2 linked regions of the Youhaiella tibetensis genome follow. The protein of the gene in region 1 interacts with the protein of each later gene in a pairwise test. Links are inferred from orthologs where the notes say so. Each region holds a gene or a part of one and is shown on either strand. Other genes may lie near its edges.

Evidence for each region.
Region 2: the proteins of FNA67_RS11285 (region 1) and rlmB interact in binary tests that used the Escherichia coli proteins (3 or more experiments, as listed by UniProt). The link is inferred for Youhaiella tibetensis from one-to-one orthologs.

What each region holds. Positions count from the first base shown.
Region 1 is NZ_CP041690.1:2,316,163-2,325,606, reverse strand. Bases 1-2,998 are described here. They hold FNA67_RS11285 (NAD(P)H-hydrate epimerase), read left to right. Parts: upstream 1-756; coding sequence 757-2,241; downstream 2,242-2,998. Other genes in these bases: FNA67_RS11275 (P-loop NTPase family protein), read left to right, coding at 2,658-2,998; FNA67_RS11280 (SMR family transporter), read right to left, coding at 2,238-2,570; tig (trigger factor), read left to right, coding at 1-643. Also shown: more of FNA67_RS11275, read left to right, coding at 2,999-3,152; FNA67_RS11270 (cytochrome P450), read right to left, coding at 3,156-4,397; FNA67_RS11265 (hypothetical protein), read left to right, coding at 4,517-4,747; FNA67_RS11260 (ATP-dependent Clp protease proteolytic subunit), read left to right, coding at 4,937-5,563; ATP-dependent Clp protease ATP-binding subunit ClpX, read left to right, coding at 5,735-7,012; FNA67_RS11250 (small ribosomal subunit Rsm22 family protein), read left to right, coding at 7,088-8,050; FNA67_RS11245 (citrate synthase/methylcitrate synthase), read right to left, coding at 8,047-9,117; FNA67_RS11240 (citrate synthase), read left to right, coding at 9,206-9,444. UniProt on the Escherichia coli protein: Bifunctional enzyme that catalyzes the epimerization of the S- and R-forms of NAD(P)HX and the dehydration of the S-form of NAD(P)HX at the expense of ADP, which is converted to AMP.
Region 2 is NZ_CP041690.1:2,774,042-2,783,307, forward strand. What follows is about bases 1-2,820. They hold rlmB (23S rRNA (guanosine(2251)-2'-O)-methyltransferase RlmB), read left to right. Parts: upstream 1-945; coding sequence 946-1,695; downstream 1,696-2,820. Other genes in these bases: FNA67_RS13480 (NADP-dependent oxidoreductase), read left to right, coding at 1-616; FNA67_RS13495 (polysaccharide deacetylase family protein), read right to left, coding at 1,703-2,545; FNA67_RS13500 (YaiI/YqxD family protein), read right to left, coding at 2,668-2,820. Also shown: more of FNA67_RS13500, read right to left, coding at 2,821-3,135; FNA67_RS13505 (DUF1345 domain-containing protein), read right to left, coding at 3,137-3,808; FNA67_RS13510 (ATP-binding cassette domain-containing protein), read right to left, coding at 3,889-4,671; FNA67_RS13515 (sugar ABC transporter permease), read right to left, coding at 4,683-5,945; xylF (D-xylose ABC transporter substrate-binding protein), read right to left, coding at 6,088-7,128; FNA67_RS13525 (ROK family transcriptional regulator), read left to right, coding at 7,350-8,567; FNA67_RS13530 (NAD-dependent epimerase/dehydratase family protein), read right to left, coding at 8,525-9,266. UniProt on the Escherichia coli protein: Specifically methylates the ribose of guanosine 2251 in 23S rRNA.

The sequences.
Region 1 (9,444 bases):
CCTGCACGTGGATGGTCCGCGCGAGGGTGAGCTGGACGACGAGTTCGCCAAGAAGCTCGGCCTCGAGAACGTTGCGGCCCTGCGCGAAGCGATCAAGTCGCAGATGGATGCGGCCAACGCCTCCATGGCTCGCCAGCACGTCAAGCGCCAGATCCTGGACGCGCTCGATGAGGGCCACAAGTTCGACGTTCCCGAGCAGCTCGTGGACGCCGAGTTCAACACCATCTGGCAGCGTGTCGTCCATGAGGTCGAACACCACGGCCGTTCCTTCGAAGACGAGGGCACGACCGAGGAAGCCGCCAAGGAACAGTACCGCAAGATCGCCGAGCGCCGCGTGCGCCTGGGCCTGGTCGTTGCCGAGATCGGCAACGAGAACAAGGTCGAGGTCACCGATGACGAGCACCAGCAGGCCCTGATCGCCGAAGTTCGTCGCTTCCCCGGCCAGGAACAGCAGGTTTACGACTACTATCGCAAGAACCCGACCGCGCTGGCTTCGCTGCGCGCTCCGATCTTCGAGAACAAGGTCGTCGATTTCGTCGCCGATCTCGCCGAGCAGACCGAGAAGAAGATGTCGGGCGAAGAGCTCGGCAAGCTGATCCAGGCAGACGACGAGTACGACGTGCCGGAAGAGCATCACCACTAAGATTTCAGTGGTTTGACTTGCAAGGGCCGTCCTTCGGGGCGGCCCTTTTGCTTTTCAAGCTCCCGGCCTTGTGGGACAAGGTGTGGGGGGCAATGCGAGTGGCGGAGCGTGCGATGGGCAACACCAGCGATTCAGTGCTTTTGACTCCATCGGAGATGTCCCAGGCCGACCGACTGACGGCAGAATCGGGGCTGAGCTATGCGCGCCTGATGGAAAACGCGGGCTCGGCGGTGACGCGCACCATTCTCGAACGCTACTACCAGATGCCCGTGCTGGTTCTGTGCGGGCCGGGGAACAATGGCGGCGACGGGTTCGTCGTGGCGCGGCAGCTCAAGGAGAAAGGCTGGCCGGTGCACCTGGTGATGCATGGCGACCGTTCGCGGCTGCGGAGTGAGGCCGCTGCCAATGCCGACGCCTGGACCGGCCGTATCGAGAGTTTTCGCCCTGAACTGGTGCGCGACGCCGACATGGTGATCGACGCGCTGCTGGGAGCGGGACTCGACAGGGACGTCGAGGGCGAGCTCAAGGCCATCATCGAGGCGGTCAATGGCGCCGGCAAGACGGTAATCAGCGTCGATGTGCCGAGCGGCGTCGATGGCGAGAGCGGCGCCGTGCGTGGCGCGGCGATCAATGCGACGCTCACCGTTACGTTCTTCCGCAAGAAGCCCGGGCATCTGCTCCTGCCCGGTCGGGAAAATGCCGGCGAGATTGTCGTCGCCGACATCGGGATCGACGATAGCGTGCTGGCGCCGATTGGGGCACAGGCCTGGGAGAACGGGCCCGAGCACTGGCAGTTGCCGCACCTGGCGCCCGGCGGGCACAAATATACGCGTGGCCATTGCGTGGTGATCTCAGGCGGGCCGTTGCAGACCGGAGCGTCGCGGCTTGCCGCCGAAGCGGCGCTGCGGGCCGGGGCAGGGCTGGTGAGCCTGGCCGGAGCGCGCGACGCGCTTCTGGTCCACGCAAACCACGTCACCTCCATCATGCTCAAGGAAGCACCACAATGGGCCGCGCTCGAGCAGGTGCTGGGCCAGACGAAGGCCAGGTCGGTGGTGATCGGTCCGGCCGCCGGGGTCGGGCAGGTTACGCTCGAGAACGTGGCCACGATCCTCCAGAGCGGCGCAGCGGCGGTTCTCGATGCCGATGCGCTTACCAGCTTCGCTGAAAATCCCGAGCAGTTGTTCCGCCTGATCGCGACCGATCCGGCTCGGCCTGTGGTCATGACCCCGCATACAGGCGAATTCGCCAGGGTGTTCGGTCAGATGACCGGATCGAAGGTCGAGATGGCGCGCGCAGCCGCGGCCCGTTCGGGGGCTGTCGTGATCCTCAAGGGCGCAGATACCGTCATAGCGGCGCCTGACGGGCGAGCCTTCATCAACGCCAACGCGCCAGCGACGCTGGGGACGGCAGGATCAGGCGACGTCTTGGCGGGTATCGTGGCGGGCCTGCTGGCGCAGGGCATGCCCGGGCTGGAGGCGGCGGCCGCCGCCGTGTGGATGCACGGAGACGCGGCCGCGCGGTTCGATGGGCCGGGTCTGATCAGCGAGGACCTGCCGGGACTGATCCCGGCAGTGCTGAATGGATTGCTCCGGGGCTAGTGGCCGACGGACTTGGAGTAGAGGTTCACGACCAATACGCCCGCCACGATGAGAGCGAGGCCCAGGACGGCGGGCAGGTCGAGCTTCTGGCCGAAGATGAACCAGCCGATGGCGGAAATCAGCACGATCCCGACGCCCGACCAGATGGCGTAGGCGATGCCGACGGGCATGGTCTTGAGGGTCACCGAGAGACAGTAGAAGGCGACTGCGTAGCCGACGACGGTAATGAGCGACGGCCCGAGCCTGGTGAAGCTCTCCGAGGCGCGCAGGGCGCTCGTAGCGGTGACTTCAGCGACGATGGCGATGGCGAGGAACAGGTAGCTCTGCATGATGTGGTCTCCCGAGGGAGGCGATCGATATTTGAGAGTTGGGAACTCGTCACGCTCACTTCGGCGTGATCGGGCGAGGAGCAGGCGGTGGGCCAGAGGATACTGATTTTTGGCAATGGCGGCAGCGGCAAGACCTCGCTCGCACGGGCGCTGGGTCAGAAGCTGGGCTTGCCGATCATCCATCTCGATGACCTGCGCTGGGAGCCGGGCCAGTACGGCGTGGCCCGGGACAATCAGGTTGTCGCAAATGAAGTGCGCGAGGCGAGCCTTCGGGACGAGAACTGGATCATGGAGGGGGTTTACGGCTGGCTGGCGGGCGTTGCCATGCCACGGGCGACGCAACTGATCTGGCTCGACCTGCCGGAGGAAGAATGTCTCGCAAACGTGAGGGAGAGGGGTGTTCAGGGCGGAGGAAGCGATGAGGGGTTCGCCGAACTGCTCGTGTGGATCTCGGAGTATCGTCTACGCCGCAACTCTAGTTGCCATGCCGCGCACCTGCAGCTGTTTGAGGACTTTCCCGGCTCCAAAGCGATGCTTGGGAGCCGGGGCGAGATGGCGGCCTTCGTCGCAGATTTCTCGTAGGACCTACCAGGCGACCTGCAATTCCTCCAGGCCGTGGAAGTGGTAGACGTTGTTGTAGCTCGGCTCCTTGGTGAGGCGCAGGCCGGGAAGGCGATCGAAGAGGGTTTTGAGGGAGATCTGCAACTCGATGCGGGCCAGGGGCGCGCCGATGCAGAAGTGGATTCCGGCCCCGAAGCTGACGTTCTGGCCGTCGGTGCGGAAGGGGTCGAAGGTGTTGGCGTTGGCGAAGCGCACAGGGTCGCGGTTGGCGGCGCCGAGCATGAGGCCGATCTGGTCGCCCTTCCTGAGGGAGACACCGTTGTCGAGCTCGATGTCCGAGAGCGCGAAGCGCGTGAACATGTGGAGCGGGGCGTCGAAGCGCAGGCATTCCTCGACCGTGGCGGCGGTCTGCTCGTCGCTGGCGAAGATCGCCTTGCGGTCGATCCCGCTCTCGATGATCGTCTTGACGCTGTTGCCAGTCGTGTGAACCGTGGCCTCGTGGCCGGCATTGAGCAGCAGGATCGCCGTCGAGACGATCTCGTCATCGGTCAGCTTCTGGCCATCCTGCTCGGCCGTGATCATGTGGGTGAGAAGGTCTTCGGTCGGCCGTACGCGACGTTCGGCGATCAGCGTGCGGATATAGGCGATGAAATCGGCAGAGGCCTGGTTTGCATCCCGCTCGGTGTCCTCGGTCACGCCGAACATGTACATGGTCACCATGCGATTGGACCAGGCGACGACTTGCATGGCCATTTCGGTCGGCACGCCGATCATCTCGGAGATGACGATGGCTGGGATCGGTGCCGCATAGGCGTGGATCAGCTCGACCTGCCCGTCCTTTTCGAAGCCATCGATCAGTTCATTGGCGAGGGCGGCGATGCGGGGGCGCAGCTGTTCCACCTGCCGGGAGACGAAGGCGCGATTGACCAGCGTCCGCAGGCGGGTATGGGCTGGCGGCTCAAGGTTGAGGAGCGAGTACTTCTCGGCCAGGTCGAAATCGGCGACGTGCGGTTTGCGTTCGGGCCAGCCCAGTTCCTCGCGGGTTGCCACGTGCAGGATTTCGCGGCCGAAACGCTTGTCGCGCAGGAGCTGGTTCACTTCCTTGAAGCCGGCGAAGCACCAGTGACCATAATTGTCCCAGAAGAAGGTGGGCGAGGTGGCGTGAATGCCGTCATAGAAGGCGTAGGGGTTCTGGTAGAAGACCGGATCGCGGGGATTGGCGGAAGCGCGGCGGGCAGGGGCTATGGCGTCGGTTGAAGAAATCATCGCAGACCGGTGGTTGAAGCAAGCTCGGACACTATATCGCCCTCGGCGCAATGCAACCGAGCCTTGCCCTTGGCGGAAAAGTCGTTAGTGGAAGGCCGGAGCAATTCTGGAGTGCCGCCATGAGCGAACTGACCCTGGCCGAGGCCACGGAGAATATCTACACATCCCTGCGCAATGACAATGCCGAGCTGGACGTTCACGTAGCTGCTCTGAAGGCAGCCATGGCGCGCGAGGGCGTCAAGGAAGCTGTGTTCGAGCCAGGCAAGCTGGCGCAGAACAATCGGCAGGGACGCAAGCTGATGCAGTCCTATTTCCGCAAGAAGGGCGTTACGGTGGTCTTCGCCGAATAGGCGTGCCTCGAACCGCTCCAGGGCAACGCGGAATTAACCGCTGACATGGAACGGCGTGCGCGTTGGGGGCAGCTCTATTGAAGCTCGCCCCAGTCTTGCCTATGTCTCGCTTTACCGCGCATTAAGGCGCCATCCCCTGCAATCAGCCAAATCGCGCTGATTCGTCATCCAGGCACCAGAAGGGCATCCATGAGAGATCCGGTCGACACCTATATGAATACGCTCGTTCCCATGGTGGTCGAGCAGACCAACCGGGGCGAACGCGCCTTCGACATCTATTCGCGGCTCCTCAAGGAACGCATCATCTTCGTGACCGGCGTGGTCGAGGACAACATGGCTTCGCTGATCACGGCGCAGCTTCTGTTCCTCGAGTCGGAAAACCCGAAGAAGGAAATCAACCTCTATATCAACTCGCCCGGCGGCGTGGTGACGGCTGGCCTGTCGATCTATGACACCATGCAGTTCATTCGCCCCCCCGTGGCGACGCTGTGCATGGGGCAGGCGGCCTCGATGGGCTCGCTCCTGCTGCAGGCCGGCGAAGCCGGGATGCGGGCCTCGCTGCCCAATTCCCGTATCATGGTCCACCAGCCTTCGGGCGGGTTCCAGGGTCAGGTGACCGATATCCTGATCCACGCCCGCGAGGTCGAAGGCCTCAAGCGTCGTCTCAATCAAATCTACGAGAAGCACACCGGCCGCACGTATGAAGAGATCGAGAACGCCCTCGAGCGCGATCGTTTCCTGAGCCCCGAAGAAGCCAAGGACTTCGGCCTCATCGACAGCGTGTTCGAGAAGCGCGCAGTGCCGGAAGCGGTCTGAGTTGGCCGTTAACGCCATTTCGCGACATACGTTAACTGTGACAATGGTGTGATTGCGCAGGGCCGGATCGATCTTTAAGGTCGGTCTGGCTTACATTTTGTTTAAGCGCCATGCGCTAGACTAACCCTCTAGCGCGGTTTTTGGGGGCGCTCTGCCCCCGGGAGTGACAGGATGTCCAAAGAGACAACGAACGGCGAATCCTCGAAGAACACGCTGTATTGCTCGTTCTGCGGCAAGTCTCAGCACGAGGTTCGTAAACTGATCGCCGGCCCGACCGTGTTCATCTGTGATGAATGCGTCGAGCTCTGCATGGACATCATCCGGGAAGAGAACAAGACGTCGATGGTCAAGTCGGCGGACGGTGTTCCCACTCCGGCCGAGATCTGCAAGATCCTGGACGATTACGTGATCGGCCAAGCGCGCGCCAAGCGCGTGTTGTCCGTTGCGGTCCACAACCACTACAAGCGCCTGCACCACGCGACCAAGAATCAGGACGTTGAGCTTTCCAAGTCCAACATCCTGCTGATCGGTCCGACCGGTACCGGCAAGACGCTTCTGGCCCAGACGCTGGCGCGCATCCTGGATGTGCCGTTCACGATGGCCGATGCCACCACGCTCACCGAAGCCGGCTATGTCGGCGAGGACGTGGAAAACATCATCCTCAAGCTCTTGCAGGCCGCCGACTACAACGTGGAGAAGGCGCAGCGCGGCATCGTCTATATCGACGAAGTCGACAAGATTTCCCGCAAGTCGGACAATCCCTCGATCACCCGTGACGTTTCGGGCGAGGGCGTGCAGCAGGCACTGCTCAAGATCATGGAAGGTACGGTGGCTTCCGTTCCGCCCCAGGGCGGCCGCAAGCATCCCCAGCAGGAATTCCTGCAAGTGGACACGACCAACATCCTGTTCATCTGCGGCGGCGCGTTTGCCGGCCTCGAGCGCATCATCTCGGCGCGCGGCGAAGGTTCGGGCATCGGCTTCGGCGCGGTGGTGAAGGACCCGCAGGATCGTCGCGTCGGCGACCTTCTCAAGGACGTGGCTCCGGAAGACCTGGTCAAGTTTGGCCTGATCCCGGAATTCATCGGCCGTCTGCCGGTGATCGCGACCCTGGAAGACCTGGACGAACCCGCCCTGATCGAAATCCTGACCGCTCCCAAGAACGCTCTGGTGCGCCAGTACCAGCGCCTGTTCTCGATGGAGGACGTGGAACTGACTTTCCACGAGGACGCGCTCAAGGCGATCGCCAAGCATGCAATCGAGCGCAAGACCGGTGCTCGCGGCCTGCGTTCGATCATGGAAGCGATCCTGCTCGACACGATGTACGACCTCCCGTCTCTCGAAGGCGTCGAGGAAGTCGTGATCAGCGAGGAAGTCGTCAACGGCAAGGACGCTCGTCCGCTCTACATCTATGCGGAGCGCAAGAAGGAAGAGCTTCCCGCCGGCGCCTGAGGCGCGAGACGGGATTGATTTTTGCCGGGGGCAGCCATAGCGCTGCCCCCGGTTTTTTGTTTCGGGGATTCCCAGTTGACTGCAGGTTTGCTTGAAAGGCTCAAGGTTCGGCTGGCCGAACTCGCGACGGGGAAGTCGCGGGCGGGGCTTGCACAGCGCTCTGAAGCCATTTCGGAAAAGTACCGCGAGTTCCGCGCCTCTTCGGGCCATATCGGGGTTTCCGATGATGTCCTGGCTTATGCCATGAGCCGGATGCCCGCGACCTATGCTGCGGTCGAGCGGGTGCTCGACGAGGCCGCGGCCCGTGCAGCCGGCTTTGCGCCACAGACCATGCTCGATGCGGGCGCAGGGCCGGGGACGGCCAGTTGGGCCGCGTTCGAGCGATGGCCGGATCTGGGCTCGACGACCATGATGGATCATGGCGATGCGTTCCTGCGCCTGGCGGCGTCGCTTGCAGAAGGCGCGTTGCCGGCTACGGTTGTGCGCGGAGAGCTGGGCCAGACGGGACTTGGTGACGCCCGGTTCGATCTGGTCGTGGCCAGCTATTCGCTGACCGAACTCGCCGACGGGCGTGTCGTGGCGGCCGCGCTCGACCTCTGGCGCCGTTGCGGGGGCATCCTTGCCATTATCGAGCCCGGCCGGCCCAGGGACTACCAGCGCCTCATGGACGTTCGCCGCGCGCTGCTGGCGGACGGCGCGACCATGGTGGCGCCTTGCCCGCACGCGCACGAGTGTCCGCTGCCCGAGGGGGACTGGTGCCACTTCACCGTGCGCCTCGAGCGCAGCCGCGACCACATGCGGATGAAGGGCGCGACGCTTCCTTATGAGGACGAAAAGTTCAGCTACCTGATAGTGGCCCGGCCCGAAGTCGCGGCGCAGCCCGCGTCGCGGATCATCAAGCCGGTCGAGCGCAACAAGTTTGCTGTGACTCTAGAATTGTGCACCCCGGAAGGGTTGCGTCGCGAGCAGGTGCTCAAGCGCAACCCAGAGGCCTTCCGTGTGGCACGGAAGGCGGAATGGGGCGAGAGCTGGGGCTAGGCCGCCTGCTGCGGCATGGGGCCGACATAGCGCGACTGGGGCCGGATCAGCCGACCCGTAGTGGCCTGTTCGCGAGCATGGGCGATCCAGCCACCCGTACGACCCATGGTGAAGACGCAGGTGAAGGCCGAGCGCGGGAAGCCGAGGGCTTCGAGCAGAAGCGCGGTATAGAACTCCACATTGGTATCCAGCGGGCGGTCGGGCTTCTTGCGCTTGAGGAGCGCCAGGGCTGCCGTTTCAACGCCCTCCGCCAGCGCGACGCGAGATGCATCCACTTCGCCGGAGGCGGTCAGGGGGCGTAGCGCGCTCTTGAGGGCATCGGCGCGTGGATCGCGCACCCGGTAGATGCGGTGACCGAAGCCCATCAGGCGGTCGCCGCGGGTGAGGGCTGCCTCTATCCAGGGCTCGGCGTTCTCGGCGGTGCCGATTGCATCCAGCATGTCGAGGACCGGTCCGGGGGCGCCGCCATGCAGCGGCCCCTTGAGGGCTCCGAGCGCGCCGAGAACTGCCGACGTCAGGCCGGCGCCGGTCGAGGCGATGACGCGGGCGGTGAAGGTGGAGGCGTTGAGGCCATGGTCCGACACCGTCACCAGATAAGCATCGAGTGCCGCCGCCTGGCGCGGCGAAGGCGTCTCGCCGGTCAGCATCTGGAGGATATCGGCCGCGTGACCCAGGCCGGTCTGCGGGGGCAGGGGCCTGGCGCCGGCCTGAAGACGCAGGATGGCCGGGGTAAACACCGCCGGCGCTGCAACGAGCTGCAACGCGGTGCCCAGGTCGTCGCCGTCCGGGATCAACGCGGTCAGCGCCCGGATGGCGTCGACGGGGCTGAGCGAGGAATCGGCTGCCCCCACGTGCCGGAACACTTCTTTTCTTGCCTGGGCGAGCGCGCCGGGCAGATCGGACGGCAGGTCGAAGAAGCCGGACCAGAGCAGGGCGAGGGCATCTTCGTAGCGGGAGCCGACCAGGTCATCGAGCGAAACGCCTCGAATGATCAGGCGACCGGCCTGGCCGTCAACATCTGACAGGACGGTTTCAGCGGCAACGACATCTTCCAATCCACTTTTCATCGGACTTCTCCTTGCTTTTGGAGAGAAAGTAGGTCCGTAATGGTTGACGTCAATCTTGATCGAAAGGATCAATATGTTGTCCGACTGGATGACCTCCAGCGAGGCTTTGGCGGTGCTGGGGACGCAACCGCAGACGCTCTACGCAAATGTGAGCCGCGGGCGCATCCGGTCCAAGAAGGATCCCGCCGATTCCCGGCGCAGCCTCTATTCGGGAGAGGATGTTCGGCGCCTGGCGGGGCGCGGGACCGGTCGGCGCAAGGCGGAAACGGTGGCGAGCGAAGCCATCCGCTGGGGCGATCCCATTCTGCCGTCGGCCATCTCCACGGT
Region 2 (9,266 bases), 450 kb from region 1 along the record:
ACGCAAACCCGCAGGGCTTGGCCACATCGAGGCGGCAGCGATACCCGTTGTTGCCGTCACGGCCTGGAGCATGGTCTTTGACTACGGCGCGATCCAACTCGGCCAGCGCGTCCTCGTACATGGCGCGGCCGGCAATGTGGGAGCCTATGCGGTCCAGATGGCCAAGGCCGCCGGGGCCCAAGTCGTCGCAACCTGCTTTTCTGCCGATGTGGCGCGCGTGGAAGCTCTCGGTGCCGATGACGTCATCGACGTGTCGGTCGAGCCGTTCGCGGGTCGCGTCAAATATGCCGATGTCGTGCTCGACACGGTCGGCGGCGTGACCCAGACGGCCTCCTTCGACATCCTCGTTCCCGGTGGGCGGCTTGTCAGTTCCGTCTCCCCGCCCGACCAGGCTCTGGCAGCCGAGCACAGGGTCAAGGCCGATTTCTTTCTCGTCGATGTGACGGCCGAACGTCTCGCGCATGTCGCCGGCCTTGTGGAAACGCGAAAACTCCACGTCGCGATCGGCGAGATCCTGCCACTGCGCTCGGTTAGGCGTGCCCATGAAATGCTGGCCGGCGCTCCGCATCGGCCAGGCAAGATCGTACTCGAGGTCGGAACTGAAACGACGGATTGAAGCTACGGTACGTCACCGCGATCCATCACCAGTCGTTCAACGATTTTCAGGAAAGGGCGGGTTGGTGGAGGGGACTGGATTCGAACCAGTGTACGCTAAGCGGTCAGATTTACAGTCTGATGGATTTAACCACTCTCCCACCCCTCCACAGCCAGCTATGCGCTGTGAACGCCGTAAGTGATCAGGACGGTGGGCTGTCCGAACCACGGGGCGGTTTATGCTGATCGGGTCCGCGCCTGTCAACACCCATTCTTCCGTTTCTACCAATCCGCTCACAGCCATGGCGCGCTCGCCCTTGCTGGCCGAGGCCAAAGGCGGTAGGCAGCACCATGAGCATCAACAAGTTTCCGCCCAAGCCCCGCCACGACCCCAATGACGGGCCCGTCTATCTTTATGGCCTGCACACCGTGCGGGCGGCGCTGGACAACCCGCGCCGCAGCAAGCGCCAGCTTCTGGCAACGCCCAACGGCTTGATGCGCCTCAAGGAAAGCGGCGAGATCGGCAAGGTCTCCGTCAAGGAGACCACGCCCAAGGAACTCGACCGGCTGCTGGGCGGGGAAGCGGTACACCAGGGCGTCGCGCTCGAGGTCGACCCGGTCAACCGTTTCGGACTGGACGACATCGATCCGCTGACCCTGGTCGTGGTGCTCGACCAGGTGACCGATCCCCACAATGTCGGGGCGATCCTGCGCACAGCCTGTGCCTTCGGCGCCGATGCAGTGATCACGACGGCCCGCTACGCCCCGCGCGAGACTGGTGTCATGGCCAAATCCGCCTCGGGCGCGCTCGATCTCGTGCCGCTGATCGAAGTCCGCAACCTGGGTGACGCGCTCGAAAAGCTCAAGCAGCGCGGGCTCTTAGTGCTCGGCTTTGATTCGGAAGCCGAAGCGCCGCTCAAGCCGCGCACCGACAATCGCCCGATGGCCATCGTGGTGGGATCTGAGGGCAAGGGTCTGCGCGAAAAGACCCGTGGGCTCTGCGACGAGATGGTGCGCCTCGAAATGCCCGGGCCGATCAAGTCGCTCAATGTTTCCAACGCCACCGCCATCGCGCTGTTCGCAGCAACGGCCGCGCGCTAGCCCCCGCTCATTGGGTGCTGGCCGTCACCAGGTCTTCGCCGAACGGCCCCGGATCGCGCGACACCAGTTGCACGACCTTGTAGCCTCTGTCGGCAAGCGCCTGCAGGAACTCGGGCAATAACGCAGCGGTCACCGGGTGGATGTCGTGGAAGAGGATGATGCCGCTGCCACGCTTGTCGAGACGCGCCAGCGTCCGGTCGATGACCTCCTGCGGCGAGGACTTGAGGTAGTCCTGCGAATCCACCTGCACGCCGAGGACGATCAGGTTCTGCTCGCCCAGGCTCGCGCGCACCAGGCCGGTTTCGGCCAGGTAGGGAAAGCGGAAGAATGGTGAAAGCGCCCCGCCCGAGCCCTTGAGGGCCCGCGCCACAGCCGCCTCGCCCTTGTAGACATCGGCCATCGCCTCCTCCTGGGAGGCCTTGGCGAGGTTGAGATGCCCATAGGTGTGGCTGCCGATCGAATGCCCATGATCGGCGACGCTCCGCGCCACGGCGGGATAGCTGTCGGCCATCTTGCCGACCATCAGGAACGTCGCCTTGACGTTGAAGGCGTCCAGCGTGCCCAGGATCGACTCCGTGCTGCCCTTGCGCGGCCCGTCGTCGAAGGTGAGGATCACCTCCCCCGGACGGAGCTGGATTTCGGCCGCCGAGGATACCACCAGCCTGCGCCCGGCGAGCGTCCCGCGCGGCACATGCCGCGGCGTCACTTCGGGCAAGGCCACGTAACTCCGTGCCATCGCCGGGGTGGCGGTAACAGGCGCAGCCAGTTCGGTTTCCTTGGGCGGGCGCGCGCAGCCTGCCATCGCAAGGGCAACGAGCGGAACAAGGACGGCAAAACGCAGGCTCGACACGGGAGAAACACCTAAGGCATGAGACTGCCTGGAGTGTTACCCAGCATGGTTAATAAACGGTGCCACGCGGCCTACCGACTTTGATTCGGCTACGCTTTTTGCGCGGCCTCACAACGGCGCCGTTAACCCTGGGCCTGCCGCGCCGCGCGCTGGGCAACCCTGTCCAGCGCCACGAGAAACGCCGATCGGTCCTTGGCGGAAAAGCCGGGATTGTAGCCCTTGATCTCCCCGGTCTCGCGCAGGTGCTGCTTGAGGTCGCGCATGGCCAGCGCCATGCCCATCGACTGCGGCGTGTATTCTCGCCCGGTCGGCCCGAGCACGTGGGCGCCGGCGGTCACCGCCCGGCTTGCCAGCGGCACATCAGCGGTGATGACGAGATCGTTGGGCTGGCAATGCTCGATGATCCAGTCATCGGCCACGTCGGCCCCCTGCGGCACCACGACGGTGCGCACCATGGGATCGCGCGATGGCCGGATGCCGCCATTGGAGACGAACACCACCACCAGCCCGTAGCGCTCCCCTACCCGCTTGACCTCTTCCTTGACCGGAGAGGCATCGGCATCGACGTAGATGGTTGGCAGTTCCGTCATCTCACGAGCCCAGATTGACCACGAGATTGACCGTCGCGGCGATGATCAGGGTATTGAAGAAGAACGAGAAGATGCCGTGCAACGCGACCAGCCTTTGCATGTGGACCGAAGTGATCGCCACGTCGGCGACCTGTGCCGTCATGCCGATCACGAAGGAAAAGTAAAGGAAGCTGGTGCCGCCCGGCTCCTTTCCGGTGGGGAAATCCAGCCCGCCGACCACCGCGTCCGCATCGTCATTGTCGGATTTGGCCTGGGGTACCGCGTAAAATTCGTAGGCATAGTGATGGGCAGCCATCGCATGAACCATGAACCAGCCGAGAATGACCGCCAGCACCGCACCGGTCAGACGGAACACGTCGTTTGCACCACCTGAATTGATCAGCTGGAACAACGAAAACACCGCCGTCCCGACCACCACCAGCGTGGCGCCGAAGATCAGCATCACCGGAGCGTCGGATTCTGCCGCATGCAGCTTGAGGAATTTGGGGGACATGCCGGGAAAGTTTCGTAGCGCCATCACCAGGTAGACGATGAAGAACGCGATGCTGCCCACCGTGATCGCCTGGGCAGAGACGAAAATGGCCGACAGCGCGAAGGCCGCGAGGCCGACGACCACCGCCAGGTAGAACGACCGGTAGCGCTTGTGGCGCTTATGGGACCTGCTCTCGCTCATGGCCGCTCCTCGTGCCGCCCTCGAACGATAGCGCCTTATCGCACAACAAGAAACCGAAGCGGCGGTTCCCCGGTCGCCCCTCAGGCCTTGAGCGCCCCCGGGCCCGGGATCGCCCCCGCCGGCACCTTGCCCATGATGATCATGCCGAGCACTTCGTCCTTAGTGACGTCCGCCGTATTGGCCGTCCCCACCACCTTGCCGTTCTTCATCACGCAGATGCGGTCCGCCAGGTCGAAGACGTCATGGATGTCGTGGCTGATGAGGAAGATCCCGATGCCCTCGGACTTGAGCTGTTTGATGAGATCGCCGACCTGTGCCGTCTCTTGGGGCCCAAGTGCCGCCGTCGGCTCGTCCATGATCAGGATGCGGGCATTGAAGAGGATGGCGCGTGCAATCGCCACCGATTGCCGCTGCCCGCCCGAAAGCGCCTTCACCGGCTCCTTGAAGCGGCGGAAATTGGGGTTGAGGCGGCCCATGACCTCGCGCGCCTTGGCCTCCATCGCCACGTCATCGAGCGTGCCGACGGCCGTGGTCAATTCGCGCCCGAGGAAGAGGTTAGCTGCCGCATCGACGTTATCGGCCACCGCCAGGGTCTGGTAGATCGTCTCGATGCCGTAGCCTTTGGCGTCGCGCGGATTGTTGATCGTGGCTTCCTTGCCGTCGATCCGGATGATGCCGCTGTCGCGCTTGTAGGCGCCCGAGAGGATCTTGATCAGGGTCGACTTGCCGGCGCCGTTGTGGCCGAGCAGCCCAACCACTTCCCCCGGATAGAGTTCGAGCGAGGCATTCTCCACCGCGTGCAGGCCGCCGAAGGAGATGTTGATGTCCTCCAGTTCGACGAGCGGCGTCTTCTTGTCCAGCATAACCGGTACCCCTAGTTGGACTTGCGGCGGTAGAGCGTGTCCAGCCACACCGCGAGAACGAGGACGATGCCCACCACGATCGATTGCAGCGGGCTGTCGATGCCCAACAGCACCATGCCAGACTGCAGCGACTGCATGACCAGCGCGCCGATCATGGCGCCCACGATGGTGCCCACCCCGCCGGCCAGCGACGTGCCGCCGATGACCGCGGCAGCGATCACGTAGAGTTCGTCGAACGTCCCCAGCGCGTTGGTCGCGGCGTTGAGGCGCGCCGAGGAAATGGCGGCGCCTATGGCGCAGAGCGCCCCCATGAGGATGAAAATCTTGACCGTGACCCAGCGGGTATTGATGCCTGCCAGCTCCGCCGCCTCGGGATTGCCGCCCATGGCGAAGACGTAGCGCCCGAAGCGGGTGCGCGTGGCGATGAACGTCATCACGATGCCCACACCCAGTGCGATCAGCACCGGAATGGCGATGCCGTGGGAAATGAAGAGCCCGCCCTCGGGCACGGTCAGGTTATTGGCGGCAGCGTAGTTCGCCGCAATGCGCGAGGGCCAGGGATAGGCATTGGCGACCGCAACGGCGGCCAGCGCCACGCCGCACCCGAGCACGCCCAGCACGACCTCGGCCCAGATCGGACGTTGCGGGAAATTGAAGCGATGGCGCTGCCTTCGCCCCACATAGAGGCTGATGACGATGCCCACGCAGATGATGATGCCCACGATCCAGCTCGCCCAGAAGCCGATGGAACCGGCAGGCCCGCCGCCCATGAGCTGGAAGGTCTGGTCGAGCGGCGCGACGGTTCGGCCCGAGGTGACCCACCAGGCCGCACCGCGCCAGATGAGATAGCCGCCCAGCGTCACGATGAACGCCGGCACGCGCAGGTAAGCGATGATGATGCCTTGCAGCGCCCCGATGCCCATGCCGACCACGAGGCCGAACGAAAGCGTCAGGATCCAGATGGCGGGATGGCCGAGCCCCAGGTAGCGCGGCAGGATATCCACCTGCATCACGCCCATGAGCATGCCCACCACGCCCAGGATCGAGCCGACCGAAAGGTCGATATTGCGCGTCACGATGACCAGCACCATGCCCGTCGCCATGATGGAAACGGAGGCGGTCTGCACCGACAGGTTCCACAGGTTGCGCGGCGTCAGGAACACGCCCCCCGACAGGAAATGGAACCCCAGCCAGATCAGCAGCAGCGCGCCGATCATGCCCAGAAGTCTCGTATCGAGTTCGGTTGCGGTCAGAAATTTCTGGATTGGCCCCATGCCCGCGCTCGAAACGCGCTGGCTTGCCGGTGCGGCATGCTGATCGACCATCTCACTCCCCTGCGTGCTGACCTGTTGAGAGGCGCGGTGCCGCAACCATGGCCGCGGCACCGCCCTCCCGGTCAGCTTATTATCCGGCAGATCAGTTGCAGGCAGCAACCTTGCCCGCAGGCACGCCCTGGCACACCACATCCTTGGTCACCCAACCGGCGTCGATGACGACGTTGAGGTTGTCCTTGGTGATGGCGACGGGAGCGAGGAACACCGCGTTCATCTCGACGCCCTTCGGGCCGCCCGAGAACTTGGTGGCGCCTTCGACCTTGTCGAGGGCCGTGCCCTTGGCGAGTTCGAGAGCGATCTCGGCGGCCTTCTTGCCCAGCTCGCGCGCGTCCTTCCAGACCGAGACGGTCTGCGTGCCGAGCGCGATGCGGTTGAGCGCGGCGTGGTCGCCGTCCTGGCCGGAAACCGGCACGGACCCGGCCAGACCCTGGGCCGCCAGCGCGGCAATGGCGCCGCCGGCGGTGCCGTCATTGGAGGCGACGACCGCGTCGACCTTGTTGTCGTTGGCCGTCAGGAACTGCTCCATGTTCTTCTGGGCATTTTCCGGCAGCCAGCCATCGGTATAGGCCTCGCCGACATTCTTGATGTCGCCCTTGTCGATGGCGTCCTTGAGCACTTCCATCTGGCCGGCGAACAGGAAGTCGGCATTCGGATCGGCGCTCGAGCCCTTGATGAAGACGTAGTTGCCCTTGGGCGCCACGTCATAGACGGCCTTGGCCTGCAGGCGCCCCACTTCCTTGTTGTCGAAGGTGAGGTAGAAGGCTTGCGGGTTCTCGATCAGTCGGTCGTACCCGACCACCGGCACGCCCTCGGAAACCGCGGCCTGGATGGCCGGCCCGATGGCGTCCGAATCCTGGGCCAGCACGATGAGCGCATTGGCGCCCTGCGAGATCAGGCTCTCGATATCGGTAAGCTGCTTGGTCGGCGACGACTGGGCGTCGGCCGAGATGTACTTGGCCCCGGCTGCCTCGAGCGCCGACTTGATGGCCGCTTCGTCGGTCTTCCAGCGCTCTTCCTGGAAATTGGACCACGACACGCCCACGACCATCTCCTGCGCGAACGCGATGCTGGCCGTGCTGATCAAAACGGTCGTCGACAGCGCGACCGCCAGAAACTTCTTCATGATGTCCTCCCATCGGCGGCTCAGGCCGCCACCCAAACGCACCAGCGCCACCCTCCTCAGGCGCGGCATCTGGCCGAAAGAGCATTTCTTTCAATGCTCGAAAAAATGATTGCCATGCCACGGACTTGGGAGTCAACATCAATTTCGATACCCGAAATAAATCATTGGTGCGGTATCGACGGGCGGGAAACCGCTGGGAGGAACGGCGTTTGGCGCGCCATGTGAGCGACAGCGATACGGTGCGGCGGCAAAACCGCGGCCTCGTGCTGGAAGCCCTGCGGCTTTCCGGTCCGCTCTCGCGCACCCAGCTTGCGGCCGAAACCGGCTTGAGCCACGCCACGATCACCGCCATCACCCAGGACATGGTGGCGCAGAACCTGCTGCGCGACCTGCCTGCCGAGCGCCCTGAAGGCAAGAGTCGTGGCCGCCCCGCGGTCGATATCGGTTTCAACCGCGCCGCCGCCTACGTGGCCCTGGTCGAGGTCGACGTGAACCGAACCCGCCTATCCCTTGTCGACTATGGCGGCACGCTGGTGGACCGGGTGGAATTCGCCAACGACGCGGCAACCTTCCGGGACACCCCTGCCCCCGATCACCTGGCCGCGCGTATCGAGCAATTGCGCGCCCGCAATCCGCAGGAGGCACCGCGCCTGCGCCGCATTGCCATTTCGCTCCAGGGCATTCTCGATCGCGATGGCGCCAGCCTCAAATGGTCGCCGGTCGCCCACCTGGCTGGCCACGACATCGCCGGGGCGCTTTCGGCGCGCTTTGCGATGCCTGTCTCGCTCTATAAGCGCGGGCGCCTTCTGGCCGAGGGCACGCGCTGGCTCGATCCGGACCTGCGCGACGCGGGCGTTGCCACCGTCTTCGTCGGCTCGACCGTCGCCATGGGCATCACCTTCAGTGGCGAAGTGACGGGCCGCGACCATGAGGGCGCCACCGAATTCGGCCACATGAACCACATCCCCGACGGAGCCCTTTGCCGATGCGGCATGCGCGGATGCGTCGAGGCCTACGCCGCCGACTACGGCATCCTGCGCGCCGCCTACTCGGTGCCCGACCATCACGCGCCCGCCGCCACGGTTCCCCCGGCACAGTACGAGGGCCTGATCGACCGCGCGCACCAGGGCGACAGGGCCGTGACGCATGCCTTCAACCTCGCCGGCCGCGCCATTGGCTTCGGCCTGAACCGCCTGATGGCGGTGTTCGACCCGGCCCATATCGTGATCGTGGGCCCGGGCGCACGCGCCTTTCCGTTCATGCGAGCCGAAATAGAGGCTGCCCTCTCCGCCTCCCTCGTCTGCCGCGTCAACGGCATGCCGCAGATGCAGACGCATCTGGACGAAAGTGAGCCGATCTTTCGTGGGCTGACCATGAAGGCCCTCCACGAGGTGGATCAGGGGGAGTTCGCCCTGCTCGCCGCCTCCGAGTCCCTGTAGGCCCGATACCAGGCCACGAATTCTCCGACCGTTTGCTCCAGCGGCGTTTGCGGCACGAAGCCCGTCAGCGCCTCGAGCAGGCGATTATCGGCATAGGTCTCCACCGCATCGCCTGGTTGCATGGGCAACATGGTCTTGAGCGCCGACCGGCCCACGGCACGCTCGATCGTCTCGATCAGCGCCATCAACTCCACCGACCGGCCGCCCGCGATATTGACCACGCGCCAGGGCGCCACCGGCGAGATGGAGTCGAACGGCCCCACGATCTCCCCCGCTTTCGGCGCCACCCCGGCGAGCCGCACGATCGCCTCCACCAGGTCGCCGACATCGGTCGCGTCCCGCCGCATGCGGCCTTCGCCATAAACCTCGATCGGCCGCCCCGCCTCGATGGCATCCACGAACTTGTAGAGCGCCATGTCCGGCCGTCCCCATGGGCCGTAGACGGTGAAGAACCGGAAGCAGGTGGTCGGCATGCCGTTCAGATGCGCCGCCGAATGGGCCATCGCCTCGGTCGCCCGCTTGCTCGCCGCGTAGAGCGACACGGGAAAATCAGTGCGATCCGTCTCGGCGAACGGCAGTTTCGCGTTGCCGCCATAGACGGAACTGGACGAAGCCACCAGCACATGGCGCGGCCGCGCCGGCCGCACGGCATCGAGCAGGTTGAACGTCCCGACAAGATTGGAACTGAGATAGCTCTGC